One region of the Delftia sp. PX-1 genome, then DNA from elsewhere that is predicted to be linked to it. Evidence: riboswitches for the same ligand, from Rfam matches in the RefSeq annotation. Region 1 holds a riboswitch; the other holds the start of a gene.
What was found. A riboswitch is a leader RNA that binds a small molecule or an ion and turns the genes downstream of it on or off. The one in region 1 is predicted to bind glycine.
Positions count from the first base shown of each region.

Region 2: it holds a riboswitch for glycine, as region 1 does, so the genes downstream of both, ACN20X_RS02430 (D-amino acid dehydrogenase) here and gcvT (glycine cleavage system aminomethyltransferase GcvT) in region 1, are expected to answer to the same signal.

Region 1 covers NZ_CP184763.1:4,307,634-4,322,580, forward strand. Annotated here, with positions in the region: gene ACN20X_RS19770 (MFS transporter) at 1-682, opposite strand, end outside; gene ACN20X_RS19775 (LysR family transcriptional regulator) at 774-1,664, shown strand; gene ACN20X_RS19780 (amino acid permease) at 1,922-3,403, shown strand; gene ACN20X_RS19785 (VOC family protein) at 3,454-3,810, opposite strand; gene ACN20X_RS19790 (helix-turn-helix domain-containing protein) at 3,896-4,663, opposite strand; gene ACN20X_RS19795 (Lrp/AsnC family transcriptional regulator) at 4,669-5,124, opposite strand; gene ACN20X_RS19800 (sensor histidine kinase) at 5,583-7,229, shown strand; gene ACN20X_RS19805 (DMT family transporter) at 7,281-7,772, opposite strand; gene ACN20X_RS19810 (LysR family transcriptional regulator) at 7,871-8,800, shown strand; gene ACN20X_RS19815 (fatty acid--CoA ligase) at 8,816-10,420, opposite strand; glycine riboswitch at 10,590-10,701, shown strand; glycine riboswitch at 10,717-10,835, shown strand; gene gcvT (glycine cleavage system aminomethyltransferase GcvT) at 10,861-12,027, shown strand; gene gcvH (glycine cleavage system protein GcvH) at 12,161-12,535, shown strand; gene gcvP (aminomethyl-transferring glycine dehydrogenase) at 12,607-14,947, shown strand, end outside.
Region 2 covers NZ_CP184763.1:504,177-519,123, forward strand. Annotated here, with positions in the region: gene recB (exodeoxyribonuclease V subunit beta) at 1-1,868, shown strand, start outside; gene recD (exodeoxyribonuclease V subunit alpha) at 1,865-4,015, shown strand; gene ACN20X_RS02405 (glutathione S-transferase family protein) at 4,032-4,694, opposite strand; gene ACN20X_RS02410 (hypothetical protein) at 4,811-5,170, shown strand; gene ACN20X_RS02415 (copper chaperone PCu(A)C) at 5,267-5,794, shown strand; gene ACN20X_RS02420 (PhaM family polyhydroxyalkanoate granule multifunctional regulatory protein) at 5,937-6,881, shown strand; gene ACN20X_RS02425 (FIST signal transduction protein) at 6,963-8,198, shown strand; gene ACN20X_RS02430 (D-amino acid dehydrogenase) at 8,231-9,562, opposite strand; glycine riboswitch at 9,656-9,766, opposite strand; gene ACN20X_RS02435 (invasin domain 3-containing protein) at 10,155-14,947, shown strand, end outside.

The sequences.
Region 1 (14,947 bases):
GCACCAGGGCCGTCACCAGCAGGCTGCTGCCCACGGTCACGCTCAGGCAACCGGCCAGATCAAAGCCCTGGCCCGGTGCGGCACGCCCGGTACGGGCCGAGGGCGGCAGAAAGCGCAGCGCCGCCATGGCACACGGCCAGGCCACGGGCACCAGCACCCACAGCACCCAGTTCCAGCCCAGCGCCTGCGTGAGCACGCCGCCCAGCAGCGCGCCGGCCGCCAGCCCGCCGGCCGACGCCATGCTCCACACGGCCAGGGCGCGGTTGCGCTCGGGCCCGGCCGCATACAAGGTATTGATCAGCGACAGCGTGGCCGGAAACAGCAACGCCCCTGCCACGCCCTGCCCTGCGCGGCCCAGCACCAGTTGCCAGGGCTGGGAGGCGAAGCCGCCGACCAGCGAGGCCAGGCCGAACAGCGCCATCCCCGCCACATACATGCGCCGCTTGCCCAGCAGGTCCGCACAGCGCCCGCCCAGCAGCAGGCAGCCGCCAAAGGCCACGCTGTAGGCACTGACCACCCATTGCAGGTGGTGCGCATCCATCTGCAGCTGCTGGCCCATGGCGTCGAGCGCGACGAAGACGATGGTGGCATCCAGCGCAATCAGCAACTGGGACAGGGACAGCAGCGCCAGCGCGGCGCGCGGGTGGCGCAGGGCGCCAGCGGGGGAGTCGTTCACAAGCATGGGAGCGATCCTAATTAATGCATTTCTGAAGATAAACATCAGATATTCATTTTTCTTATGCAAAATCGAATCAATCAAACTTGCCATCGCCATGGACCTCAACGCCGTTCAATTGCTCATCAAGGTGGCCGAAAGCCGCAGCTTCACCCAGGCGGCAAGCCTGCTGGGCACCAGCCAGTCCCGCATATCTCGCGCCGTGGCGCAGCTGGAGAAAGACCTGGGCACGCGGCTGCTGCACCGCAATACGCGCAGCGTGTCGCTCACGCCAGACGGCTGCGCGCTGGTGGACCGCTGCGCCCCGCTGATCGCCGGGCTGGAGGAGGCGCGCCAGCTGGTCAGCGACCGGCGCTGCGCGCCCAGCGGCGTGCTGCGCATGACGGCGCCGTCCATGCTGGGCCGCATCGTGCTGGTGCCGCTGCTGGGGCAGTTGCTGCGCGAGCATCCGCAATTGCAGATCGACACCAGCTTCACCGACCGCATGGTGGACATGGTGGAAGAAGGCTTTGACGCGGCCGTGCGCATCGGCCCGCTGGCAGACAGCCGCATGATCGCCCGCGCCCTGCCGCCGCTGCGCTGGGTGACCGTGGCCTCGCCCGCCTACCTGGCGGCGCGCGGCACGCCGCAGACGCTGCAGGAGCTGGCGCAGCACAGCTGCATGGCCGTCTACAACCACTACCTGGGCCGGCGCGTGCCCTGGCAGTTCCTGGCGGGCAACGGCGAGATGCTGGACTGGCCGGCGCCGCAGACCGTGACCTTCGACAGCGGCGACCCGCTGGTGGAAGGCTCGCTGGGCGGCCTGGGCGTGGCCCAGGTCATGGAGTTCGCGGTGCGCGAGCACCTGCAGGCGGGCAGGCTGGTGCGGCTGCTGCCCCAGCACGAAGGCCGCGCCCGCGAGCTGTCCCTGGTCTACCCGCGCACGCGCCAGGCTTCGCCGCGCATCAAGGCACTGGCACAACTGCTGCTGGCGCAGACACAGTGGTGAGGCGGCAGCGGCCAGCCGAGCTGGCGTGGCGCCGCACACACAGTGGTTGCTGATTCAGATCGGCTTATGCGGGTGAAGGGAGATTAAACTGCTGCCTTTCCACGATGGCTGCGTTCTCGGACAATCACGCCTTTTCGTGGTGCATGCACCTTGATGGGGCCGCGACAGCGCGGCTCTTTTGTTTTCACCTGTTTTGCATTCCTGCCCCCGCGCCGGCCAGCGGCCACGCGGGATCTGATCCAACCATCGACACATCCATGGCAGCAGACAACTCCAAGAACGCCGCTCCCACCGCACTCAGGCGCGAACTCAAGGCGCGGCATCTGTCCATGATCGCCATCGGCGGCTCCATCGGCACCGGCCTCTTCGTTGCCTCGGGCGCCACCATCTCGCAGGCCGGCCCCGGCGGCGCCCTGCTGGCCTACATGATCGTGGGCCTGATGGTCTACTTCCTCATGACCAGCCTCGGCGAAATGGCCGCGAACCTGCCCGTCTCGGGCTCGTTCGCCACCTACGGCGCGCGCTACGTGGACGAAGGCTTCGGCTTCGCGCTGGGCTGGAACTACTGGTACAACTGGGCCGTCACCATTGCCGTGGACCTGGTGGCCGCCCAGCTGGTCATGGCCTACTGGTTCCCCGACGGCAACGGCATGCTGTGGAGCGCCCTGTTCCTGGCCATCATGTTCGGCCTCAACGCCATCTCGGTCAAAGGCTTCGGCGAGGCCGAGTACTGGTTCGCCGCCATCAAGGTGACCACCGTCATCCTCTTCATCGGCGTGGGCGTGCTCATGATCCTGGGCATCGTGCGGGGCGGCGCGCCTGAAGGCATCTGGGGCAACTTTGCCCTGTGGAGCCAGGGCGATGCGCCCTTTGCAGGCGGTTTCTCGGCGCTGATCGGCGTGGCCATGATCGTGGGCTTTTCCTTCCAGGGCACGGAGCTGATCGGCATTGCCGCTGGCGAATCCGAGAACCCCGCCAAGAACGTGCCCCGCGCCGTGCGCCAGGTGTTCTGGCGCATTTTGCTGTTCTACGTCCTGGCCATCCTGGTCATCAGCCTGCTGATCCCCTACACCGATCCGCAACTGCTCAAGAACGACCTGGGCGACATCAGCGTCAGCCCCTTCACCCTGGTCTTCGAGCGCGCGGGCCTGCTGTCGGCCGCCGCCGTGATGAACGCCGTGGTGCTGACCTCGGTGCTGTCGGCCGGCAACTCGGGCATGTACGCCTCCACGCGCATGCTCTACACGCTGGCCCGCCAGCGCATGGCGCCGCGCATGTTCTCGTACGTCAACAAGCGCGGCGTGCCCACGATGGCCCTGCTGGCCACCACGGTCGTGGCTGCGCTGTGCTTTCTGACCAACATCTTCAGCCCCCAGCTGGTCTACATCTGGCTGCTGAATCTGTCGGGCATGACGGGCTTCATCGCCTGGCTGGGCATCGCCATCAGCCACTACCGCTTCCGCAAGGGCTACGAGGCCCAGGGCCTGGACCTGAACCGGCTGCCCTACCGTGCATCGTGGTTCCCGTTCGGCCCCATCTTCGCCTTCGTGCTGTGCATGGTGATCACGCTGGGCCAGAACTACGAGGCCTTCATGGCAGACCGCATCGACTGGACCGGCGTGGTCGCCACCTATATCGGCCTGCCGTTGTTCCTGCTGATCTGGGGCGGCTACCGCCTGGTCAAGGGCACGCACATCGTGCAGTACAAGGACATGCAGCTGGGCTCCAACGTCGACTGACGCCCTCCCATTCCCCATGAAAACAGCCCGCAGATGCGGGCTGTCGTCTTTCAGGCATCGGCCGACCACACGGCCAGCTCGTAGCCGTCCGGATCGGTGAAGTGGAACCTGCGCCCCCCCGGGAACGCGAACGCCGCGCGGCTGATTACGGCCCCGGCCGCCTGCACGCGACGCTGCGCCTCGGCCAGATCGTCGGCGTAGAGGATGACCAGCGGGCCGCCGGGCCGCACCTCCTCGCCCGTGGTGAAGCCGCCCGTCAGCCGGCCGTCGCTGAACTCGGTGTAGCTCGGCCCGTAGTCTGTGAAGGTCCAGCCGAAGGCCTCGCCGTAGAACGCCTTGCTGCGTGCGATGTCGGCCACGTTGAATTCGATGTTGTCGATCTGGTGGTTGTTGCCCCTGATGCCCATGTGATGCTCCATTGAATGTCGGTAGGCCGCCATCATCGGCCACGCAGGGGCATGGCATCTTGAACAAAACGGCCAGCCGGGCCGCTCAATCCAGCAGTTGCTGCAGGGCAGCGCGGGGCGTGATGCCGCACAGCGCCCTCACCTCGCGCGACAGATGCGCCTGGTCCGCATAGCCGGCCTCCGCCGCCAGGGCCGCAAGACCTGCCTGCCGGTCAGACCGTGCCAGGGCCAGCAGGCGCTGAAAGCGCAGCACGCGCTCCAGCGTCTTGGGGCCGTAGCCAAACTGCGCGTGGCACAGGCGGCGCAGGCTGCGCTCGGACATGTCCAGCTGCGCGCGCATGGCGGCCAGCACACCGGATGCGTCCCACCCGGCTGCAGCCGCCACACCGAACAGCTGCATGGCCTGCCGGTCGGGCTCCGGGGCGTCGCGGCCCATTTGCACCAGTCCATGGATGAACACGGCCTGCCCTGCGCCCGGCTGCGCATCGTTGATGCGATGCACCCACTCGCGCGCGCGCGGCCCCAGCAGATCGCCCAGTTCCACCGCCTGCCCCACGATCTCGTCCATGGGCAGGCCCAGCCAGGCGCTGGCCGCACCGGGGCCGAAGCGCGCCCCCCATACCTCGGACCCCGGCACGAGCGCGGGCCGCGCAGCCACCCTGTCAGGCCCCACGGCCAGCAGCCGCCCGCCTTTGCAGACGATGTCCACGCAGCCATCGGGCACCACGAGAAAGCCGCCGGCATAGTCCGAGGCCACGGTGCTGCTCCACAGGCACTGGAAGTGCGGCTGCAAGGCGGGCGGCGGGGAGTGTTCGCGGTAGGGAGCGGGCGGCGGCGCCTGGCCAGAAGGCATGGACTTCAGACCCCCAGCGGCAGGTCCGCCTTCTTCAGCGTGCGCAGCACAAAGCTGGACTGGCTGTGGCGTATGCCCTTGATCTTGTAGAGCTTCTCGCGCAGCAGGCGCTCGTAGTCGCGCGTGTCCTTGACGACGACGCGCAGCAGGTAGTCGTACTCGCCCGAGACCAGGTGCGCCTCCACCACCTCGGGAATGGTCGCCAGCATCTCGCCGAATTTCTCCAGCGTGTTGTCCGAATGGCTGTCCAGCGTGACCTGCACCAGCACCGTATCGCCCAGGCCCAGCGCCAGCGGGTTCAGGCGCACGGTATAGCCCTCGATCACCCCCGCCTCTTCCAGCTTCTTGATGCGTGCCCAGCAGGGCGAGGCACTCAGGCCCACGGCGGCGCCGATTTCCTGCAGGCTGGCGCGCGCGTTGGCCTGCAGGGCGGAAAGAATCTTTCTGTCGAGGGTATCCATGTCCGGCAATCTACTGCAAAACAGGCAGGCGCAGAATAATTTTCTGTAGCAACGCCTGTTTTGAAGAAATAAAGCAGCATTTTCTGAGGCCAAACGCGCACACTTGTCTGCATGGGAGCACGCTTACCGGCGCAGCAAAACCATTCACCCAGCCCCGCCGACTACCGCCAGCGCCCGGATGCGTGATCCCCTCAGGAACCCGTTACAGGCCGCCCCGCTTATCCGCAGTGGGGCGGCCTGTTGCATTGGGGCACCCGGCAGGCATCCGCAGACACCCGGCAGCGCTTTCCCGCAACGGCGGCCGGTGCACAATGCCTCCCGCAAACGTGCACGCCCATGCACTGACCCTGACGTCGGGCATGCATGGGCGCTCGCCACATCAACCAATCGGCCCCTTGATCCACACCCAAGACAATCCCACCGAAGGCCGCCGGAGGCACTGGCCAACGGATTCTGCAATGCGATGGCTGGCGCAAGCCCTGGCAGCCGCAGCGCTTCTGGCACTGCTCACCCGCTGGCTGCCCAACCCCCAGGCAGCCCAGGGCATCGCGGTCTTTCCCGGCAGGAGCATGGCGCCGGCCGCCATGCTGCTTTACGCGTACATGGGCTCGGCCCTGGCCATCACGCTGATGAGCCTGATCCTGTGGTGCTGGCTCAGGGAAAGGCTCTACATTCTTTGCGCCGCGCTCCTGGCAGCCGGTTTTGCCTACGCTGCTTTCCGTTACCGGCCCGAAGGCCTGTGGCTGCCCGGCGCCGACCAGCCCCAGCATGCGCTGTCCATCGCCTACTGCAGCTTCTGTGTGGTGGCGACGGTGTTTTTCAGCCAATTGTTCGAGTTCCGTCGCCATTGGATCTGGGCTGCGCACCTCTTCAGCGTGGTGGCCTGGCTGAATGCCATCGCACTGGGCCTGGCACTGTTGGGTGGCTATGCGCAGATCTCGCGTGCCGTGGTGTTCACGGCCCTGGTGTCCACATCGTTCGGCGCCGTCTTCGTGCTGTACCTGCTGGTGGTCCGAAGGCAGTGGCAATACCTGCCGGGCGCGCTGGCGTTTGCCGTGCCATCCGCCCTGGGCATCCTGAACCTGCTGAGAACCCAGGGCCTGCTGCCCGATGTCGCGCTGCCATCGGCCCAGATGCTGTGGTTTGCCGGGCGTGTTTCCGAGGCCATCCTGCTGGGAATGGCGGTGACCAACCGCACGCGGGTGGCGGAGCGCGCCCTGCGCAGTGAGCGGATGCAGGCCCTGTCACGCGCCCAGGCGGCCGAGCGCGAGCTGGAGTCCAAGGTGCTGCAGCGCACCGCACAGCTGCAAACGGCCCAGCAGGCCCTGCAGACGGCCTTGCACAGCGAGCGGGAGATGCGGCTGGAACAGCGCCAGTTCTTCAACATGATCAACCACGAGTTCCGCACCCCGCTCACCATCGTGGACGGCGCCGCGACCGAGCTGCAGACGTTCCCGACGACGGACGCGGACTCCCTCATCGAGCAGGCGTCGCAGATACGCAGGGCTTCGCGCCGGCTGATGACCCTGGTGGACACCTGCCTGATCAACGACCGGCTGGACGCGGGCGCGTTCCGGCTGCAACTGGAGCAGACGCCATTGGATGAACTCCTGGAGGAGTCTGCAGAGCTCGTCGGCTGGTCCCGGCGGCATCGCCTGAAACTGGATCTGGAACACGGCCCGCAGCAATGGCAATGCGACCCTGTCCTGGTGCGCATCGCCATCTCCAACCTTGTCGGCAACGCCATCAAATATGCCAAGGCGGGCGACATCACCCTGGCCGCCCGCTGCGATGCGTCCGGTGACCTGCTGATTTCCGTCAGCGACCAGGGACCGGGCCTTGCGCCCGAAGCGGCAGGACAGGTTTTCGAGCCCTATGAACGCGCAAGCGCCACCCGACACGTCAACGGGCATGGCCTGGGCCTGTCCGTGGTCAGGCGCATCGCCAGGCTGCACGCAGGCGACGCGTTCTTCCAGCCGGCTGCCGGAGGCGGGGCCTGCTTTGTCATCCGGCTGGGCCGGTTCCTGCCCGGCACGGCAGATGCCCGCCAGGAATGTCCGCCAGCGGCAAGGCCGGCCGCCGTGCCGCCGGGCATGCCCGCCTGACGCGGGCAAGGCCGGGGCCTTTGCCCCTGAAGCAGGGCGTGCTCGCTGCGCTCATGGCGCCGCCGCTGCACGGGCCGTCCCGCCCTGCACCACCAGCAGCACGCCACCCAGGATCAAGGCCACGCCTGCCAGGCGCGTCGCACTGACCGGCCGTGCGCCCAGGCCCATCAGGCCGAAGTGGTCCACCAGCACCGAGACCACGATCTGCCCCGCCACCACACAGACCAGGAAGCCGCCTGCGCCCAGCTTGGGTGTCACGGCCGCCGCGCTGGCCACATAGATGGCCCCCAGCACACCGCCTATCCATAGCCACCATGGCCCTGCTGCCGCCTGGGCCATGGCCGGAGCGGGCGCGCGCAGCACCCACAGTGCAGGCACCACGACCATGACGCTCACGGCCAGCGAGACCAGCGCGCCCCACAGCGGGTGGCCCAGCAGGCGGCCCACCAGGGCATTGCTGGCAGCCTGGAATGGCAGGATAGCCCCCGCCAGCAGCGCCAGGGCCACGGGAGCAAGGGCGGTGAATGTGCTTTTACCTGTCATGCGGCAAGACCTTTTTTCTTCTGTCAATCGATGCCTGCATGCTCTCGCATCCAGCACGTTGATGGAAATCATTTGTGTGCACGGTCTATATTCATGGCATGGATGAACTGCGCCGGATCGACCTCAACCTGCTGCTGGCCCTGCATGCCCTGCTGGCTGAAAAACATGTGACGCGCGCGGCCCTGCGGCTGCACAAGAGCCAGCCGGCCATGAGCCATTCGCTGGCGCAGCTGCGCGAGCACCTGGGCGACCCGTTGCTGGTGCGGCGCGGCGGCCGCATGGCGCTGACGGCACGCGCGCAAGGCCTGGTGCAACCGCTGGCGGATGCGCTGGGCAGCCTCAACGGCTTGCTGGCACAGGCGGAGTTCGACCCGGCCCACGCACGCGGACGGCTGCGGCTGGCGCTGTCGGACTACGCATCGCGCATCGTGCTGCCGCCGCTGATGCGGCATCTGCGCCAGCACGCACCCGGGCTGGACCTGGCCATCAGCCAGTCCACGCGCGAGGTGATGCTGGCCCAGCTGGCCGATGGCGAACTGGACCTGGCCCTGGGGCCCTTCCCCGACGCACCCGACCTGCCCGAGGGCATCGAGGTGCAGGATCTGTTCCAGGAACAGTTCGTGAGCGTGGCCGACCAAGCCGTGCTGCCGGCACGCGGCGGGCTGTCACTGCAAGACTGGCTGCAGCGCCCGCACGTCATGCTGGCCATGCGGCCCGACGCCAGCGAGGAGATCGAACGGGCGCTGGCCGCCCAAGGCCTGAGCCGCCGCGTGGTGCTGGCCCTGCCCCACTGGAGCGCGGCGCTGGAGGTGCTGGCAGGCACCGACCTCGTGCTGACCGTGGGCAGCCGCGCCATTGGCGACCTGCGCCGCCACAAAACGCTGCGCCGCTTCACTCCTCCGCTGGAGCTGCCCGAGTTCGCCTACCAGCAGGCCTGGCATGTGCGCAAACAGGGGGATGCCATGCATCGGTGGCTGCGCAACTCGATGGCGCAGTGCTGTACTGCGCAGGGGCAAACACAGAAGTAAGTGCAGGCCGCAGCCTCAGGCTGCCACCACCACCCTCAGCAACTGCTTCTGTATCTTCCCGCTGGCCGTCTTGGGCAGGGCCTCGCGGAAGTGGTAGCGGCGCGGGCGCTTGTAGGCAGCCAGGCGGTCGCCATGGACCAGGAAGGCGTCCAGCGCCTCGGCCGTGGGTGTGGCGCCCGGCTTGGCAACCACGTGGGCGGCGACGATCTGGCCCCAGCGCTCGTCGGCCTCGCCGATGACGGCGACCTCGAGCACGTCGGCATGCTCGACCAGGGCGTCTTCCACTTCGCGGGGATAGACGTTCTCGGCGCCCGAATTGATCATGTAGTCGATGCGGTCGCGGATCCAGAGATAGCCGTCGTCGTCGATGTGGCCCAGGTCGCCCGTGTGGTACCAGCCGTGCGCCAGGGCGCGGGTGTTGGCGTCGGGGCGGTTGAGGTAGCCGGCCATCATGCAGGGGCCGCGCACGAGGATTTCGCCCACCTCGCCGGGCAGGCAGGCCTCGGCCGGGTCGGTGGGGGCGTTGTCTTCGCGCAAGCGGGCCACGATGAGGTCATGGCCCATGGAGGGCAGCCCGGCCGAGCCCGCGTGCGAGAGTTGCTCGCGCGGCAGCAGGACGGACATGCAGGGGCCCATTTCCGTGGTGCCGTAGACCTGGACCAGGTCGCTGCCGACCTTGCGCGTCCATTCGCGGATCAGGTGCGGCGCCATGGAGGCGCCGCCGTACTCCACCAGCCTCAGCGCGGGCGCCTGCTCAGGCGAGGCGATGGGTTCGGCCAGCAGCATGGTGATCATGGTGGGCGCCGCGAAGAAGAAGCTCACGCGCTCTTCGCGGATCAGGCGCCAGGCCTCGGCCACGTCGAAGCGGCGCAGCAGCACCTGGGTGGCGCCGGCCTGCAGGCGCGGCAGAAAGCTGGTGTGCAGCTCGGCCGTGTGGTTGAGCGGCGCCATGGCCAGGCCCACGTCGTCGCGCGTGAACTGCATGGTCTGGTGCATGAGGGCGTTGTGCGCCAGCTTGCTGCGGTGCGTATGCAGCACGCCCTTGGGCCGGCCCGTGGTGCCGCTGGTGTACATGAGGATGCAGGGGTCGCTCTCGCGCACATGGGCCTGGGGCGGCGCGCTGCTGCGGCCCCTGGCCAGGGCGGACAGGCGCTGCGTGGCCCAGACCGGCAGCGGGTCGGCCGGGGCATCGTCGGCAAAGATCCAGTGCTCGATGCCTGCGCCAGTGCCGCCGCCTTCGGCCTTGAGCAGGGCCTGGGCGCGTGCGGCCACCTCGCCGCCCTCGTGCTCGAAGACCAGGGCGCGCGCTGCGCCGTCCTTGAGGATGAAGGCCAGCTCCTGCGCCGCCAGCCGGTAGTTGATGGGGTTGAAGATGGCGCCCAGGCGCGCGGCCGCCAGCATGGTGAAGACAAAGGCCGGCGTGTTGTAGAGAAAGGCTGCGACCACGTCGCCATGGCCTATGCCCAGCTCGGCCAGGCCGTGGGCGTGGCGGTTGACTTCGGCATCGAGCTGGGCGTAGGTCCAGGCGCGGCGCTCGCCGCCCTCCCACGCGACCAGGGCTTCCTTGTTCGGCAGGTAACGTGCCGGCCAGGCCAATGTGTCTCCCAGCGTCTGCTGCATGTGCGCTTCTTCCTTCTCGCTCACGAGATTTCATATATCGATGCACCTCAATGTAGGAGATTTTTTAGACAGTTATGCAATTTGCAAATGCATCCATGCAGGCAAGCGCATGGAGTTGCAGTCGGCCCGCGGAAATCCCGAAGCCGCGCGGACGCTGGCCGCAGCTAGAATGCGCCGGTCAGGAGAGAGTGCCCGCCCGGCCGCAATGGTCACAGGCAGCGGCACCGCCGAAGGCGCAGGGTTCGCCCCGAACGCTCAGGCAAAAGGACTGGCACCGCCTGCCGCCACGGCCGCAGGCGTTCCTAGCTGGAGAGAGATGCAGGGCACGGCGGTGTGCCCCATCCACCGAAGGAGCAAGCCCCACGCATGGAAGGTGCGGGTGAATCTCTCAGGTAAAGCGGACAGCAGGGCAGCACATCCCGGAGGACCGGGATGGCGTTATGCCTTGTTCCTTGCCTGAAAGAGAGCCCTCCTTGTCCGCTGCCTCCACCACCGATCTGCTCAGGACCCCGCTGTTCGACCTGCACCAGGAACTGGGCGCGCGCATGGTGCCGTTTGCCGGCTACTCCATGCCCGTGCAATACCCGCAGGGGCTGATGGCCGAGCATCTGCACACCCGCGAGGCGGCAGGCCTGTTCGATGTCTCGCACATGGGCCAGATCAGCGTGCGCGGTGCCGACGCCGGGGCCGCGCTGGAGTCGCTGATGCCCATGGACGTGCTGGGACTGGGCGAACACCGCCAGCGCTACGGCCTGCTGCTCAATGAGGCGGGCGGCATTCTGGACGACCTGATGTTCGTGCGCCGCGAGGACGACCTGTTCCTGATCGTCAACGGCGCCTGCAAGCATGAAGACCTGGCGCACATCCAGGCCCGCATCGGCCAGCGCTGCGAAATCGAGCCCCAATTCGACCGGGGCCTGCTGGCGCTGCAGGGCCCGCAGGCCGCAGCCGCCATGGAGCGCCTGCTGCCCGACACGGCCGGCCTGGTGTTCATGACGGGCGGCCACTTCGACTGGGAGGGGGCCGAGCTGTACATCACGCGCAGCGGCTATACCGGCGAGGACGGCTTCGAGATCTCCTTGCCCGCCAGCCACGCCGAGGCCTTTGCCCGTGCCCTGCTGGCCCAGCCCGAAGTCAGGCCCGTGGGCCTGGGCGCGCGCAATTCGCTGCGCCTGGAAGCCGGCCTGTGCCTGTACGGCAACGATCTGGACACGACCACCACCCCGGCCGAGGCCGCCCTGAACTGGGCCGTGCAGAAGGTCCGCCGCGCAGGTGGCGAGCGCGAAGGCGGCTTTCCCGGCGCGGCCACCGTGCTGGCCCAGCTGCAGTCGCCCGAGCTGCTCACGCGCAAGCGCGTGGGCCTGGTGGCCCTGGAGCGCGTGCCCGTGCGCGAAGGCACGGAGCTGCTGGATGCCGGCGGCCGCAAGGTCGGCCAGGTCACCAGCGGCCTGCTGTCGCCCACGCTGAACCAGCCCGTGGCCCTGGCGTACGTGGAGCCGGTCAGCGCCGCCGTCGGCACCACCCTGCAGGCCATGGTGCGCGGCAAGGCCGTGCCCATGCAGGTGCAGGCCACGCCCTTCGTGGCGCCCCGCTATCACCGCGGTTGAGGACAGCCTGCGCGCTTGGCGTGGATCGAGTTCGGCGGATTCGTTTTTCCTGCCATCGCATGCCGCTACAGTGCGCACTGACCTTTCTCAAACCGCCTTTCACAGGTTTTTTCAGTTTCTATCGGAGCAAGCCATGAGCATCCAGTATTCCAAGGACCACGAGTGGATCAACGCCGCCAACCCTGACGCGGCCATCGTCGGCATCACCCTCCACGCGCAGGATGCGCTGGGCGACGTGGTGTTCGTCGACCTGCCCGCCGTGGGCACCAGCTTCAACCAGGGCGATGTGGCCGGCGTGGTCGAGTCCGTCAAGGCCGCCGCCGATGTCTACATGCCCGTCAGCGGCGAGATCGTCGAAGTCAACGAGGCCCTGCGCGACGACCCCTCCCTGGCCAACAGCGACCCGCTGGGCGAAGGCTGGTTCTTCAAGGTCAAGCTCAGCGACGCAGGCCAGCTGGCCGCGCTGCTCGACGAAGCCGCCTACACGGCCTTTGCCCAGAGCAACTGACGCCACTTTCCGGCCAGGACGGGCGCCAGGGCCCGCCCTGGCGCTTTTCAGCTTTTGAGACAGGTCCCTCCATGCTGATGTCCTCCACCCAGCCCCTTGCCGCCCTCGAGAACGCCACCGAATTCGTGGCCCGCCATATCGGCATCGCGCCCGAAGACGAGGCCCACATGCTCAGCGCCATCGGCGCGGCATCGCGCGATGCGCTGATCGACGCCATCGTCCCGCCCTCCATCCGGCGCCACCAGCCCATGGCGCTGCCGCCAGCGTCCACCGAGGCCCAGGCGCTGGCCGAACTCAAGGCGCTGGCAGGCCGCAACCAGCTGCTCAAAAGCTTCATCGGCCAGGGCTACTACGGCACGCACACGCCCGGCGTCATCCTGCGCAACATTCTGGAGAACCCCGCCTGGTACACGGCCTACACGCCCTACCAGGCCGAGATCTCGCAAGGCCGCATGGAGGCCCTGGTCAACTTCCAGACCATGGTCTGCGACCTGACGGCCATGCCGATTGCCAACGCCTCCATGCTGGACGAGGCCACGGCGGCCGCCGAGGCCATGACGCTGGCCAAGCGCTCCGTCAAAAGCAAGAGCAACCGTTTCGTGGTGGCCGGCGATGCCCACCCCCAGACCATCGAGGTGATACAGACGCGCGCCGCGCCGCTGGGCATCGAGGTGCTGCTGGCCAACTCGCTGGAGGAATGGAACCAGCTGATGGAGGGCGACTACTTCGCCGTGCTGGCCCAGTACCCTGCCACCAGCGGCCGCATCGACGATCTGCGCGCCGACGTGGACAAGGCCCATGGCAAGCAGGCCGCCTTCATCGTGGCCACCGACCTGCTGGCGCTGACCCTGATCACGCCGCCCGGCGAATGGGGTGCCGACATCGTGGTGGGCACCACCCAGCGCTTTGGCATGCCCATGGGCGCCGGCGGCCCGCACGCCGCCTTCATGGCCTGCCGCGACGAGTTCAAGCGCTCCCTGCCCGGCCGCCTGGTCGGTGTGAGCGTGGACGTGCACGGCAAGCCCGCCTACCGCCTGGCACTGCAGACGCGCGAGCAGCACATCCGCCGCGAAAAGGCCACCTCCAACATTTGCACGGCCCAGGTGCTGCCCGCCGTGGTGGCCAGCATGTACGCCGTCTACCACGGCCCCGAGGGCCTGGAGCGCATCGCCCGCCGCGTGGCCTCGTACACGGCCATCCTGGCGCGCGGCCTGGCCGAGCTGGGCGCGCCGCTGCGCGAGGCGCCCAGCTTCGACACGCTGAGCCTGCACACAGGCGCGGCCACCCAGGCCATCGTGGAGCGTGCCGTGTCCCTGGGCGCCAACCTGCGCGTGTATTTCAAGGAATACCTGTGCATCTCGCTGGACGAGACCACCACGCGCGCCGATGTCGAGCTGCTGTGGAAGATCTTCGCCCGGGACGGCCAGGCCCTGCCCAGCTTCACCGCCTTCGAAAAGGGCGTGGAGCCGCTGATTCCCGACGGACTGCGCCGCAGCAGCGCCTTCCTCACGCACCCGGTGTTCAACACCCACCGCTCCGAGACCGCCATGCTGCGCTACATCCGCCAGTTGTCGGACAAGGACCTGGCGCTGGACCGCAGCATGATCCCGCTGGGCTCCTGCACCATGAAGCTCAACGCCACCAGCGAGATGATTCCCATCACCTGGCCCGAGTTCGCCCAGGTGCACCCCTTTGCCCCGGCCGACCAGCAGCAGGGCTATGCGGAACTGGACAAGCAGTTGCGCGACTGGCTGTGCCAGGCCACGGGCTACGCCGGCATCAGCCTGCAGCCCAATGCCGGCAGCCAGGGCGAGTACGCGGGCCTGCTGGCCATCAAGGGCTGGCATGCGAGCCGGGGCCAGTCGCACCGCAACGTCTGCCTGATTCCCAGCAGCGCCCACGGCACCAACCCCGCCAGCGCGCAGATGGTGGGCATGCAGGTGGTGGTCACCGCCTGCGATGCCAACGGCAACGTCGACATGGCGGACCTGGCGGCCAAGTGCGAGCAGCACAGTGCCAACCTGGCCTGCATCATGATCACCTACCCCAGCACGCACGGCGTGTTCGAGACCCAGGTCAAGGAGCTGTGCAAGCTGGTGCATGACCACGGCGGCCGCGTCTACGTGGACGGCGCCAACATGAACGCCCTGGTGGGCCTGGCCGCGCCGGGCAGCTTCGGCGGCGATGTCAGCCACCTGAACCTGCACAAGACCTTCTGCATCCCGCACGGCGGCGGCGGCCCGGGCGTGGGCCCCGTCTGCGTGGTCGAGGACCTCGTCCCCTTCCTGCCCGGCCATGCCACGGCAGGCCTTGCGGGCGGCACGGGTGCCATCAGCGCCGCGCCGCTGGGCAATGCGGCCGTGCTGCCCATCAGCTGGATGTACATCCGCATGATGGGTGCCCAGGGCCTGA
Region 2 (14,947 bases), 2.6 Mb from region 1:
TTGCCGCGCCGCTGGACGCCCAGGCCGTGCGCGCGGGCCTGGCCACGCGGCTCATCGGCCTGTCGCTGGACGAGCTGGCCTGGCTGGCCGCCGACGAGGAAGCCTTTGACGCGCGCAGCGAGCAGCTGCGCGAACTGCACAGCATCTGGCTGCGCCTGGGCGTGCTGGCCATGCTGCGCCAGACCCTGTACCGCCTGGACCTGCCCGCGCGCTGGCTGCAGGACCCGGCCCTGGGTGGCGAGCGGCGCCTGACCAACTACCTGCACCTGGCCGAGCTGCTGCAGACCGCCAGCGCCCAGCTGGAGGGCGAGCAGGCCCTGATCCGATGGCTGGCCACCCAGATCGAGGCGCCGGGCAGCGGCAGCGAAGAGCAGGTGGTGCGCCTGGAAAGCGATGCCGACCTGGTCAAGATCGTCACCGTGCACAAGAGCAAGGGCCTGGAGTACCCGCTGGTCTGCCTGCCGTTCGCAGGCAGCTTCCGCCCCATGGAGCGGGCCAGAACGCCGTTCCTGACCCTGTCCGCGCAGGAGGGGGGGGAAGACGATGCCGCCCCGGCCCGCAGGCTGCTGCTGGACTTCAGCGACGAAGACCTGGCCCAGGCCGACCGCGAGCGGCTGCGCGAGGACCTGCGCCTGTTCTACGTGGCGCTCACCCGCCCGCGCCATGCGCTGTGGCTGGGCCTGGCCCCGCTCAGGCGCGGCAACGGCAAGGCCTGCGTGAACGAGCAGGGCGCCGCCGGCTACCTGCTGGGCGGCACCGAGCCGCGCTCGGCCCAGGGCTGGCTTGACGGCCTGCGACAGCTGTGCGGAGAAGACCCGCACATGGCCTGGCGCGATCTGGACGCCGAGCCGCTGCAGCGCACGCGCTGGCAGCCGCCGGACGCTGCCACGCCGCTGCACGATGCCCGGCCCTACGAGGCACGCTTCGACACGCGCTGGGGCATCGGCAGCTTCTCTGCCCTGGTGCGTGCCATGGCCGCGCCCAGCCTGCCCGTGCTGCCCGTGGCCGTGCAACGCCCGGCCGAGGATGAGCAGGCGCTGGAGCCTCCGCCATCGCCGGAACTGGCGGACATCGCCGGCCTGGCGGGCCTGCAGCCCCTGCAGAATGGACCGGCCGGCGGGCCTGCTGTCTGGCACCGCTTTTTGCGCGGCCCCGTGGTCGGCAACTTCGTGCACGACCAGCTTGAATGGCTGGGCGGCGAAGACTTTGCCCTGCCCGTGGACGGCCAGGGTGCGCTCGCTGATCGCCTGGTGCGCCGCTGCGAGCGCGCGGGCCGGGGCGAGCAGGCGCGCGACCTGCTGGCCTGGCTCACGGCCGTGGTCCACCAGCCGCTGGCGCCGCTGGATGTCACGCTGGCCACGCTGGGGCCGCAACTGTCCGAGATGGAGTTCTGGCTGCCCGCGCGCCAGCTGCCGGCCGAGCGCATCGACCAGCTGTGCCGGCGCTTCATCCTGCCGGGGCAGGAGCGGCCCGCGCTGCCCCAGCGCTCGCTGCACGGCATGCTCATGGGCTTTGCCGACCTGGTGTTCTGCCACGAGGGCCGCTACTGGGTGCTTGACTACAAGAGCAACCACCTGGGCCCGGACGGCACCGCCTACGACCAGGAGGCCTTGGCCCGCGCCATGCTCCACCACCGCTACGACGTGCAGGCCGCGCTCTACCTGCTGGCCCTGCACCGGCTGCTGCGCAGCCGGCTGGGCACGGCCTACGAGCCGCAGCGCCAACTGGGCGGTGCGCTGTACTACTTTCTGCGCGGCATCGATGGCCCGGCCGGTGGCATGCATGCCATGGCGCCCGAGCTGCCCTTGCTTGATGCGCTCGATGAACTGCTCGGTCCCGGCCGCGCCAACGCGGAGGAACTGCCATGAGCCCGCGCCCCCGTTCGCGCACCATCGATACGGCCACGCTGGACCTGTTCGATGAACGGCCGGGCGGCGACTCGCTGGGCGGCAAACCGCCGGGCGCCGTGCCGCCAGACACCAATGAAGTGCTGGCCCTGCTGCGCCGCTGGGCCGACGCGGGCCTGCTGCGCCGGCTGGATGCGGCGCTGGCCTCCTTCGTCGCCGGGCAGGATGCGCAGGCCGGGCCCGCCTTGCTGGTGGCCGCCGCGCTGCTGGCGCAGATGGAGGGGCGCGGCCACAGCTGCCTGCCCCTGGCGCCGCTGGCCGGCCACCCCAACGACGTGCTGGCCTGGCCGGCCGATGCGTTGCCCGCGCAGCAGGCCCTGTGGCAGATGCTGCCTGCGCGCCTGTCCGGCTGGGTGGCGGCGCTGAGCGCCAGCCCCGTGGTGCGCGTGGTGCACGGGGAGCAGGTAGATGGACAGGATGGCAGCGAGGACCTCGGCCAGCCCCTGGTGCTGGCCGGCGCAGACGGCCCCGCGCCGCTGCTGTATCTGCGCCGCTACTGGGACTACGAACGCGCCGTGGCCGCGCACGTCATCCAGCGCACGGCGGCGCAGGCCGTGGCCGGACAGCCGCTGGACGAAGCCCAGGCCCGCCACTGGCTGGACCGCCTGTTCCCGCCTGTGGCGGACGGTGGCGCCGTGGACTGGCAGAAGCTGGCCTGCGCGCTGGCGCTGCGCGGCCGGCTGTCGGTGATCACGGGCGGCCCTGGCACCGGCAAGACCTATACCGCCGCGCGGCTGCTGGCCCTGCTGTTTGCCACGGCGCCCGATGCCGGCCAGTTGCGCGTGGCCCTGGCCGCCCCCACGGGCAAGGCGGCTGCGCGCCTGAAACAATCGATCGACGGGGCCTTGCTGCAATTGCAGGGCAGCATGGGCGGCGAGATCGACCTGGCGGGCCTGGTGCAGCGCATGGGCGCGGCGCGCACCCTGCACTCCATGCTGGGCGCGCGGCCCGATACGCGGCACTGGGGGTTCCATGCGGGGCGGCAGCTGGACGTGGACGTGCTCATCGTCGATGAGGCCTCCATGGTCCACCTGGAGATGATGGCGGCGCTGCTGGAGGCACTGCCGGCCGGCGCCCGCCTGGTGCTGCTGGGCGACAAGGACCAACTGGCTTCGGTGGAGGCGGGCGCCGTGCTGGGCGACCTGTGCCGCGATGCCCAGGCCGGGCGCTACCTGCCCGACACGCTGGACTACGCACTGCGCGTGGCCGGCCAGCGGCTGCCGCCGCAGTTCGCGGCGCCGGCAGGCGACCGGCCTCCGGCTCTTGCGCAGCACACCGTCATGCTGCGCGAAAGCCGGCGCTTCGGGGGCCCCATCGGCCAGCTGGCACACGCCGTGAATGCCGGTGAGGCGGTGAAGGCCCAGGCCCTGCTCGATGCCGGCACGCAAGCCGGCGCAGGTTCCGAGCTGTGGGAACGCCATGGCGGCGGCGTGCACGCCGTGACCGAACTGGCCGTGCACGGGCGTGGCGGTCTTGCCAGCTATGCCCTCTATGCCCAGGCGCTGCAGGGCCGGCCGGATGCGGCCGGCGCCGACGAGGCAGCGCACCGCGCCTGGGTGGTCGCTGTGCTGCAGGCCTTCGAGCGCTTCCGGCTGCTGTGCGCCGTGCGCGAGGGGGACTGGGGCGTGTCCGGCCTCAACCGCGCGGTGGAGCAGGCCCTGGATGCGCAGGGCGTGATCCACCGAGGCGGCGAATGGTATGCGGGCCGTCCCGTCATGGTCACGCGCAACGACGCGCAGCTGGGCGTGTTCAACGGCGACATCGGCATTGCGCTGCCGGGAGCGCACCAGGGGCAGCCAGGGCAGCTGCTGCGCGTCTACTTCCTGCAGGGCGACGAATTGCGCTCGGTCGGCGTCAGCCGCATGGCCCATGTGGAGACCGCCTTCGCCATGACGGTGCACAAAAGCCAGGGCTCGGAGTTCGAGCACACCGCCCTGGTGCTGCCCTCGCGCGGCGGCAGCGTGCTGGGGCGCGAGCTGGTCTACACCGGCATCACGCGCGCCCGCCAGGCCTTCTCGCTGTTCTCCGAGGTGCCGGGCCTGCTGGCCTCGGCCGTTGGCAGCCCCACGCAGCGCGCCAGCGGGCTGCTGCGCTGGCTGCAGGAGTGAGTGAAGGCCCCGCGCCTCAGGCCGGGGTCTTGTCGCTGGCGTAGCGGGCCATCATCAGCGCCGTATTGGTCTTGCGGTCGGCATTGACCTGCTGCACCGTGGGCCGCTCGGCCATGCGTGCCAGGTACTCGCGCACGGGCAGGTCGGCCAGAACGTCGCGGCCGCCAACGATCTTGCTGGCCGCGCTGACCAGGGGCAGGTGGACGATGGCGCAGCAGTCGGCCAGCGTGAAGCTGTCGCCCGCCACAAAGGGTGAGAAACGCGCGAGTTTGGCGAAGGCCGCCACGTTCTTGTCGAGCTGGGCCAGCGTGCGCTCCCGGGTGGAGTCGCTGACCTGGCCGCCGAAGAAGGCCTGCGGGTAGAGGATGCGCGCCACCAGCTCCAGGTGCAGGTCCAGGTACACGCACAGCTCGCGCACCTTGGCGGCCTCGAAGGCGTCGGCCGGCAGCAGGGCCGGCGAGGGCGACAGCGTCTCCACGTACTCGACCATGGCGGCCGACTCGCACAGACCCCGGCCGTCGTCGATGCGCAGGTAGGGCACCTTGCCCAGCGGAGAAAGCGCCATGTCGGTCTCTCCCAGCCAGGCCAGTTCCTCGTTGAAGGGCAGCTGCTTTTCCAGCAGGGCCAGCTTGACCTTGTTGTAGTAGTTGCTGGCCGCGAATCCGCACAGGGTGAGCATGGGTGTCTCCTAGGGTGTTGGTGAGGGCTGGGGGATGCGCCTGCGATGGTAGGGGCGGGCAGGGCCTGGCGGGGTCACGGACATGACGTCCTGGGGCAGACCCCTAGAATGACGCCATGCCGCTTCGCCTGCCCTCCACCTTGGCTGCCTGCGCCCGCTGGGCGCTGGGCCTGTGGCTGTGCGTGGCGCTGGCATCGGCGTTTGCGCCGCTGGCGCGCGCCTCGGGCTGGGAGCGCCTGTGCTCGGCCGCTGGCGAATCGGTCTGGGTGCCCTCGCCAGCCGGTCAGGACGATGCCCTTGCCGGCAGCCACGGCATCGACTGCCCGCTGTGCCTGCCCCCGCTGGCGCCGCCGCCCGCCCGGTGCAGTGCGGCCCCGGCACCGCTGGTGGCAGATGCGCAGCCACGGGCGCACCCGGCCTCCGTCCACAGCGTGGCCATGCCGGCCCTGCCCCAGGCCCGCGCACCGCCCCGGTGACTCCCGGATTCACTCCCGCTTCCTTCGCTTGGCCAACCCTTTTTGCAAGGCACGAAGACCGTGCCGCAATGCATTGAAATTTCTGGAGAAACCGTGATGACACTGCGTCAATGGACCACCCCTTTCCTGATCGCCGCCTCCCTGTCCATGGGCCTGGCCCATGCCCATGCCGATGCGGCCCATGTCAAGGCCGACGCCGCCTGGGCGCGTGCCAGCGTGCCGGGCCAGCAGGCCACGGGCGCCTTCATGCGCCTGACGGCCGAGGAGCCGCTGCGCCTGGTGGGCGTGGAGTCGCCCGCCGCCGGCGTGGCCGAGGTGCATGAAATGAAGATGGAAGGCGATGTGATGCGCATGCGCGCCATCGACGGCCTGGACCTGCCCAAGGGCGTGGCCGTGGACCTGAAGCCCGGCGGCTACCACGTCATGCTGCAGCAGCTCAAGAGCCCGCTGCTCAAGGACAGTCAGGTACCCATCACCCTGGTGTTCAAGGACGCCAAGGGCGAGACCTCGCGCCTGAGCCTGCAGGTCCCCGTGCGCGCCATGGCGCCCGGCGCAGGTGCGGCATCGGCTGCGCAGGGCGGCGCGCATGGCGGACACGGCGGACATGCCGGCCACTCCCACTGAGCTTTTTGTCATCCACCGGGTTTGTGCGCAGCGGGCCGTGCATGACTTGCGATGGACTTGGCGTGTGCCTGGGTTAAGCTGAGCGCATGGCCGGTGTGCTTCACCGGCATGTTCTTCCAACCCAGTCCTAGCGAGTGCTGCCATGAGTGATGCGTCCTCCTTCGGTTTCGGCAAGTTCATCCCCGGTTTCGACTTCCTGCAGGGCCTGGCCCAGAGTGCAGGATCGGCCACCGCCCGGCCCCTGGGGCGCCTGCCCGAATGGGTGGCGCCCACGGTGAGCATCGAAGAGGTGGACAAGCGCATCACCGAACTCAAGGCCGTGCAGTTCTGGCTCGACCAGAACGGCAAGGCGCTGGCCGCCACCATCCAGGCCCTGGAAGTGCAGCGCATGACGCTGTCCACCTTGCAGGGCATGAACGTCAGCATGGGCGAGCTGGCGCAGGCCTTCCAGTTCCCTGCAGCCGCAACCGCCGCGGCCACCGCCGCGGCCAAGGGCGCCGCCAGCGCGGGGCAGGGCGACCTTTCGGACTGGCCCATGTCCTCGGCCGCCAGCCGGGCGAGCAAGAAGGAAAAGCCGCAGCCCGAGCCCGCACAGGCCGCTGCCGCGCCGCCTGCAGCCCCCGAGGCGGCCAAGGCCGCCGACAGACCCGCAGCCGCGGAGACTGCGGCGCCCAAGGACGAGTCCGCCCAGGCCGCCGCCATGGGCCAGGCCATGCAGTGGTGGGGCGCGTTGACCCAGCAATTCCAGCAGATCGCCGCCAAGGCCATGGCCGAGCCCATGGCCCCGGAGGCCGTGGCGGCCGCCCAGCGCGCCACCGGCATGGCCGGGGACCTGGCCAAGGCCACCATGGACCGCATGGCGGCACAGGCCAGCGCCTTTGCTGCGCAGGCGGGCAAGGCGGCGGCGGTCTCCCCTGCCAAGGCGCCGTCCGCAAAGCCGGCGGCCAAGGCTGCGGTGCAGGCCGAAGCCCCCAGGACCGCTGCCAAGGCTCCCGCCAAAGCGGCTGCCAGGAAAACCGCTGCAAAGGCTGGAGCCAAGGCGCCGGCCGCCAGCAAGCCGGCAGCCAAGAGCCGGCCGGCGCGTTGACCGATCGGGCCGGACCCATGGATGCGCAAGGCCCCAGCCACCCGCAAGCCGGGTGCTGGCGGGGCTAGAAAGAAGGTTGGTATGTCGTTGTTTCCTGTAGGCCATGCCAGCCATTCCGACTGGCGCGCCGCGGCCGACGCGGTGCTGCAGCAGCTGCGCTTGCAGATGGCCGGGCCCGGCCACGCGCAGCGGCCCCGTCTGGGACTGGTGTACCTGTCCCATGCGCATGCCGCCCACGCACGGCCGCTGTTGCAGCATCTGGCCAGGGCCCTGCCCCATGTGGCGGACTGGGCCGGCTGCTCGGCCGGCGGCGTTCTGGCCATGTCGCATGAGTACCTTTCAGGAACCGCGCTCGCGGTGATGCTGCTGGATGTACCGGCCGCCCACTACCGCCTGTATTCGGGCCTGGCGCCCCTGCATGCGCCTGGCGGCGAGGCCGGCTTCACCGCCCATTCGGCCCTGGTCCATGCCGCAGGCGGCCAGCCCGAGCTGGCCGAGCTGCTGTACGAGCTGTCCGAGCGCACCGAGTCCGGCCTGCTGTTCGGCGGCGTGGGCGATGACGGGGAAGATGGCGTGGAGGGCGTGCAGATCGCCTGCCGCACCGAGGATCTGCATGCGCAGCATGCGGACGCGCGCGGCATTTTTCGTGGCGGCTTTTCAGGCGTGGCCTTCGGTGCCGGCGTGCCCTGCATCACGGGCATGGCCCAGGGCTGCGTGCCGCTGGGCGAGGGGCTGGAGATCACCGAGGCGCGCGGGGCCCTGGTCACCGGGCTCGATGGCGATCCGGCCCTGCAGCGCCTGCTGCAACTGCTGGGCGTGGAGCTGGAAGGCAGCGACTGGCAGCCCGCGCTGACCACGGTCCGCACCACGCTGGCGGCCATTGCGCCGCCGGGCCGGGGCCTGGCCCACGGCGTGCTGACCGAAGAGGCCCAGGTGCTGACCCTGGTTGGCCTGGACCCGCTGCGCCAGGGCGTCGCCCTGTCATCGGCCGTGGAGGCCGGGCATTCGGTGATCTTCTGCCGCCGCCAGGCCCAGGTCGCGCGCCAGGAACTGCTGCAACTGGGCGCTGCGCTGCGCGATGCGGCGGAGCCCGAGGAGGCGGCGCCCGAAGGCGAGGCACAGCCCCGCATCCGTGGCGCCATCTACATCAGTTGCCGGGGCCGCGGCGGCGGCCTGTTCGGCGGCCCCGATGCCGAACTGCGCACCCTGCGCCACGCACTGGGCGATGTGCCATTGATCGGCTTCGTCGCCGAAGCCGAGATCATGGACGCCCGCCTGCACCGCTTCGCCGGGGTGTTGACGGTGTTCACTGCCTAGGCGTCGTACACGCCGTACACGCCGTCCGCACCTCAGACCGCGCGCGGGCGCACCGTGCCTGCGCTGCGATCCGGGTCCATGGCTACGGCTCCCAGAAAATCGAAATCCACGGCTGGCTGCCTGCCGCTGACCAGGTCGGCCAGCGCCATGCCGGAGCCGCAGGCATGGGTCCAGCCCAGCGTGCCGTGGCCGGTGTTCAGGAACAGGTTGGCGATGGGCGAGCGTCCGATCAGCGGCACATTGCTGGGCGTGGCGGGGCGCAGGCCGCTCCAGAACTGGGCGCGCCCGGTATCGCCGGCGCCGGGGAACAGCTGCTGCACGCGCCGCACGATGGCCTCGCAACGCACGGGGTCCAGGTTGCGGTCGTAGCCGTTGAACTCGGCCGTGCCCGCAATGCGCAGGCGGTCGCCTTGCGCGCCCGTGTAGCGCGAGAACACCAGCTTGAACTCGTCGTCCGTGAGGCTGACCTGGTAGGCCTTGGCGGGGTCCAGCACCGGCAGGGTCACGGAGTAGCCCTTGGCCGGGTAGATGGGCAGGCGCAACCCCAGCGGCTGGGCCAGCAGCGGGCTGAACGAGCCCATGGCCAGCACATAGGCGTCGCCCTGGATGCGTTCATAGCGGCCATCGGCATTGGTCACCTCCACATGGTCGATATGGCGGCTGGCGCCCGCACCCGTGGTGCGCAGCGCCGTCACGTGGTGGCTCTGGCGGAACTGCACGCCCGTGGCGGCGGCGATGCGCGCCAGCTCGCGTGTGAAGAGGTTGGCGTCGCCTGATTCATCCTCGGCCGTATAGGTGGCGCCCGCTATCTGCCCGCGCACATGGGCCAGGGCCGGCTCCAGGCGCACGGCTTCGTCGGCATCGATCAGGCGGCGGTCGCAGCCCAGGGCCTGCATCTGCTCGGTGGGCTTGAGCGCGCCCTCGAACTCGCGGGCGTTCGTGTAGAAGTGCAGGATGCCCTGCATGCGCTGCTCGTACTGGATGCCGGTGTCGGCACGCAGCTGCTGCAGGGCCTCGCGGCTGTAGGTGCCCAGGCGAACGATCTGCCGGATGTTGTGGCGCGTGCGCGCGGGCGTGCAGTTGCGCAGGAAGGACAGGCCCCAGAGCCACTGGCGCATGTCGGCGCGCAGGCGGAACAGCAGGGGGGCATCCTGCCGGCCCAGCCAGCCCAGCAGCTTCAGCGGTGCGCCGGGGTTGGCCCAGGGCTCGGCATGGCTGACCGAGATCTGCCCGCCGTTGGCGAAGCTGGTTTCGGCGCCGGGCGCGGCCTGGCGGTCGATGACGGTCACTCCATGACCGAGGGATTGCAGATAGTAGGCCGACGTGGTGCCGATCAGACCGGCTCCGAGAACGATGACGCGCATGACGATGCCCTTTCAAAGGCATGTGCCGGGTCACGCGAAAGCTGGCCGCTATGGTCTGGATAGCAGGCAGCCGGCGTCCGTCGTGACGCAGCTGCCGCTCCCCCTGTCCTTGGTACCTGAGAGATTCACCGCCGTCCATGGGAACGGGGCTTGCTCCTTCGGTGCGCCGCACATTGCGTGCGGCGGCTCTCCAGACGGCATGTTGTGTTTGCAGTACGGAACCTGAGCGTGTATGGGAGTTTGCGCCTTCGGTGAGGCTCGGCACCGTGGCGCCCGCCTGCTCTCCTGCAGGGGCGATTCTATGGGGCTTGCGCAGCCAGCTCCAGTCGTATTGGGGATACCACCAGTTACCTGTATGTGGTGTGGCTGATTCAGGGTATTCCCTAGATCGCTCAAGCGCCTCCCTCGTAGCGCTGGTACGAGTCTTCGGTTTCATGTAAAAAAACTATTGAAATAGAAAAAAACATGATTTAGCCTATCGATATGTGCAGTGGTTTGTCAGTGCTTGTTCTGGTCGATTGGACCTGCATGGGTTAACCATGGGTTGTATATATGTCTGATAGGCGACTTACCGTTGCACAGGTGCGGGTCCATGGAAACTGGTCCATCACTGAAAAAATACAAGCACGGTGAATATGGTTTGTCGAGGGAGGAATGTTTTGCGTCGCAAACCCGACTGAAGGTGTGTCCGCTCAATGGGCAGTGGAGCAGCGCGCAAGCGTTGATGGAAATCCGCCTTTTTTTGATTGACGCGCAGGATCTGCGCGAAAAATTTTGCTTCCAAACTCACCGGCTGCAAGGTGAGTTGTGGGCTCGTGATTCAAATAGAACTATTCGAGGTACGGCGATGCAAATGCGCTGGGTACAACTGATGGCCATTGCCATTGGGAAAATCATTTTCCTGTCATATCTCCTTGAGAAAACGGGGAATATCATGCATGCTCTCAATCGCCTGCCTGGTTCGGCGTTTTTTCGCAAGTGGCGTGCAGCGAAGTGCCTTTTCTCTTTGCTGCTGCTTTCATGCGCGGGTATCTCATCCACGGCACTGGCGGCGACCATCGTCTTCACGGTCACCGACAACAGCGACGCTCCCAATGCCAATGCAACGACACCAACCACCTGCGTCAGCACGCTGGGGGGCACCTTTGCTGGCGCATGTACGCTGCGAGCTGCCATTCAGGCAGCCAACTACACGCTGCAAACGCTGGATCCGAGTGCCGATGTTTCCATCGTCTTTGCGCCGACACTGACCACGTCGGTACGGACCATACAGAGCGGGACATCCAAGGATGCGGCGGGAAACCTCCATCCGTATGTCGACAATCAGACGGTTTACGTGCGCTGTGCCAATACATTCATCAGCGGAGCCCAGTCCGGCGCCGTGACGGGGGCCACCAATGCCTGTGGTCAAAGCCAGATGATCAGCGGCGGCGATACGGGCACCACCACTGGTGCCGGTGGTGCCTGGTACTGGCTCAAAGGCACCGTGCCAGCCGGCACGGGATCGTTGACCATCGATTTCGGGGGAGTCATACAAGTCCAGAACTGGGCGGACTCCCCCTGGGAAACTTTTTATCTTGGTGGGAAGAACATCACGCTCACCAATTCGCCCAATATGACCTGTGGCGAAGCGGTATTCGTCGTTGGCTCCACGGCGAACAATATCACCATTGATCGCGTCGGCCTGGTGAATGTGGCTCCAACCCCTGCGGGAGAGGGGACGCCGTTCAACTGCGAGCTGTACGCGGAGATTCATCAAGGCGCACAAAACGTATTCTTTACCAATAGCACGATCAATTCCGCGATATGGAATGGAAATTACGGCAATAACAAGGGCTCGGCCATTTCCGTTGCCGCAAGCAACGGTACAGGAGGCACGGTTTCCAACATTGTTGTCGATAATTTCACGGTAACGAATCTGCCCAACCCTATCGGGGGAATGCAGCTCGAGCAGTTCTTCCAGGTCATGTCGAACATGACCGTCAACGGATTGACGATCAAAGATTCGAATATCGCACTGAGCCCGACTGGTGGAAATGCGCCCAGGGCCGTGGTGTCGGTTGATGGAACGATCAACCTGGACAATGGAACTGGTCTTGCCGTGACGGGTAATACCTTCTCGCTGCCTATTGCCGCCTATACCACTTCATCGCCAATGCATGTGTCGGCACCAACGTTGAATATGGCAGCCTCAGGCACGACGCAGGTAGTGACGGTGACCGATAACAACTTCACTGGCGGCGGGGACGGGGTGAATATTGGTGGTACGGGTACGGCACCAGGGTTGATTGGCAACAACAAGATGACAAGCCAGTCGAGAAGTGCCATTCGTGTCACTGCGCGTGATTTCTTCAAGATTTCTCAGAACACGCTGTTTTCCGTGCCTGTGGCTGCAAACTCAGGTATCAGTTTGCTGACGACGGCCAATGGACAAACCGGATGGACCCCGACCCTTGGCGTTGGCGCCAGTGACACCGCCGCCTGCACCTGGACATTCAATATCACGGCAAATGCCAATGCGAGCGAGCCGGCACCGTATACGGTGGAAGCCTTTTGGTCGCCGACCGGCGCGGGCGCCAACGACGCACAGGTCTATCTGGGCTCAGGGACCATGGCCGGAGCCTCGGGAACGCTGACCGTTCCTTCGTATCTCAGCGGCCAGGTGCGGGTCACAGTGACGGACAGCAATTCCGGTGGAGCCCAGACCTCGCAGCTTTCAACGGCTGCAAGCGTCACCGGTTTTCCCTGTGCCCTGAAATCCGGCGTTCTGGCGACGACCAACAATCAACCTGTCGGCAGCAGCGACTTGCTGGAGGTCTACATTGTTGACGGCCAAGGCAATGCCTGGACGGGGGGCAGTGACACCGTTACCTTCGCAGCGCCGCCTGCAGGTGTCACGTTCAATGGCAGCTCCGCCGCAGTCAGCTGCATGACCGACTCCAGCGGAAAGTGCGCGTCTCCCATCAATGCCAGCAGCAGTGTCGCCGGAACATTCACCACACCCGTGACCTTGTCGTCGTCAGTCGCTGGTGCCACGTTCTCCAATCTTCCATTGGGTGGAAGCCCGGTATCTGGCGCAGTGACTTATCAGCCTTCGCCGGTTGCTTACAGCTTCACCGGGCTGCCGGCCAGCACGACCGGTTCTGAAATCGCCGCGAGTCCGCCATCGATTGCGGCCAATGGCGTCTCCACCAGCACCTTGGCCGTGCAGTTGAAGGATGCGTTAGGCAACCTTGTCACCACCTGTACCGATACGGTGGCCTTCACCCTCAATGCGGGGACGCAAGGCGTTCCTGCCGTCAGCGTCACGGGCTGCAGTGCCGGCATGTACACGGGGACGGTGACATCGCCGGTGCTGGTCGGCAGCGGCACCTTCGGGTTCACCATCAACGGGGCTGCGGCTGTTGCCACCGCAACAGTCTCCTATGCGGCCGCAACGCCGAGCACGAGTGCATCGACGATAGGCGCCACTCCGGCATCGATCGTGGCCAACGGCAGCTCCACCAGCGTGCTGCGCGTGCAACTGGTCGATGCCAGCAGCAATCCGATCAACACGTGCACGAACACAGTGGCGTTCACCCTGAACGGCGGAACGCAGGGAACGCCCAATGTGGGCGCGGCCTCGTGTACCGCCGGCATCTATACGGGCACCGTCACATCGCCCACGGCGGTCGGCAGCGGGATCTTCGGATTCACCATCAACGGCTCTGCCGCAGTTGCTACGGCTTCAGTGAGCTACACGGCGGGTCCGCCAAGTACCAGTGCCTCGACCATCGTTGCGAGTCCGACCTCGATCATTGCCAATGGCACTGCAACCAGCACATTGACGGCGCAGCTCAAGGATGCGTCAGGCAATTCGATTGCGACCTGTGCCAACACGGTGGCCTTCACGCTGAACGGTGGAACACAGGGCTCGCCCGCGGTCGGCGCGGGGGCGTGCAGCGCAGGGGTGTACACGGCCACCGTCACGGCACCTACCGCAGTCGGCAGCGGCACCTTTGGTTTCACCATCAATGGCTCGGCCGCCACGGCTACGGCTGCGGTGAACTACACGGCCGGCTCGCCCAGCAATGGCGCGAATGGAAACCTGATCAGTGCCAGTCCGCTCAGCGTTGTCGCAGACAACACGGCCACGAGTTCGATCAGCGTGACCCTGCGCGATGCCAATGGCAATCCCGCCACGGATACGGTGGCGCACACGATTGTCTTCACCAAAACGGGCGTGGGCACGACCACGCCGGCCGCACCCACGTGCACGATCGCGGCCAATGCCAATCCGGCCACCTGCTCCGTGACGGTGAAATCGGCCACGGTCGGCACCGCAAGTTTCACGGCAACGGACAACGGAACGGCCGTGAGCAATGGCAGTCCGGTATCGGTCAACTTCATTGCCGGGCCGCCCAGCAATACAGCCAGCGGCAATCTGCTCAGTGCCACGCCGCTCTCGGTGATGGCCGACGGTACGAGCACCGGCACGGTGACCGTCGCACTGCAGGACGCCAATGGCAATGCAACCGTCGATACGGTCGCCCACACCATCGGCTTTGTCCATACCGGCGCCGGCACGCCGTCGGCAACTTCCTGCACGATTGCGGCCAATGCGAATCCAGCGCGCTGCTCCATCACGGTGACATCCACCGTCGCGGGTGCGGCGAGCTTCACAGCCACGGACAACAACGGCACCACCACCCAGAGCGTGGCCAATGGCAGTCCGGCCGTGATCAACTTCACGGCCAATGCCGCCGACCCCGCCAGGTCGGGGGTGCGTACCGTCAGCAGTCCGGCCACGGCCAATGGCTCGGCGACGGATGTGCTTGAAGCGTTTGTGGGAGATGTCAACGGCAATCCGGTGGCCGGAAGCGTTGTCACGTTCTCTCCCACCGCAAACATCACCTTCAGCGGTACCTGCACCACCAATGCGGCTGGTACCTGCCAGGTCACCGCCAGGACAACCGTCGCGGGCTCCTACGCTTCCGGCGCAAGCATCGCGGGGGGCGCATTGAGCGGCAGCGGCATCAGCTCCGGCGGCAATACGTACGGCACTACGGCTGCCTATGTCTTTACGGCAGGTGCCGTCGATCCCGCCAATTCGACCATGTCGGTCGATGTGAACAACCAGGCAGCCGGCGGCGGCCAGGACGTCGTTTCCGTGGTCACCAAGGATGCGTTCGGCAATCCGGTCACCGGCGTTGCCGTGAACTTCAGCGTGACGCCTGCCGGAGCCTCTCCTGCCACCGCCAGCTGCACGACTGCGGGTGCGGCGGCGACCTGCTCGGTGTCGTTCACCAGCGTGACCGCATCGACTTACTCGGCTGCCGCCACGGTGGGTGCAACTGCCATCGGCAACAGCCCGCAATCGATGGCCTTTGTCGCCGGCAATGCCTC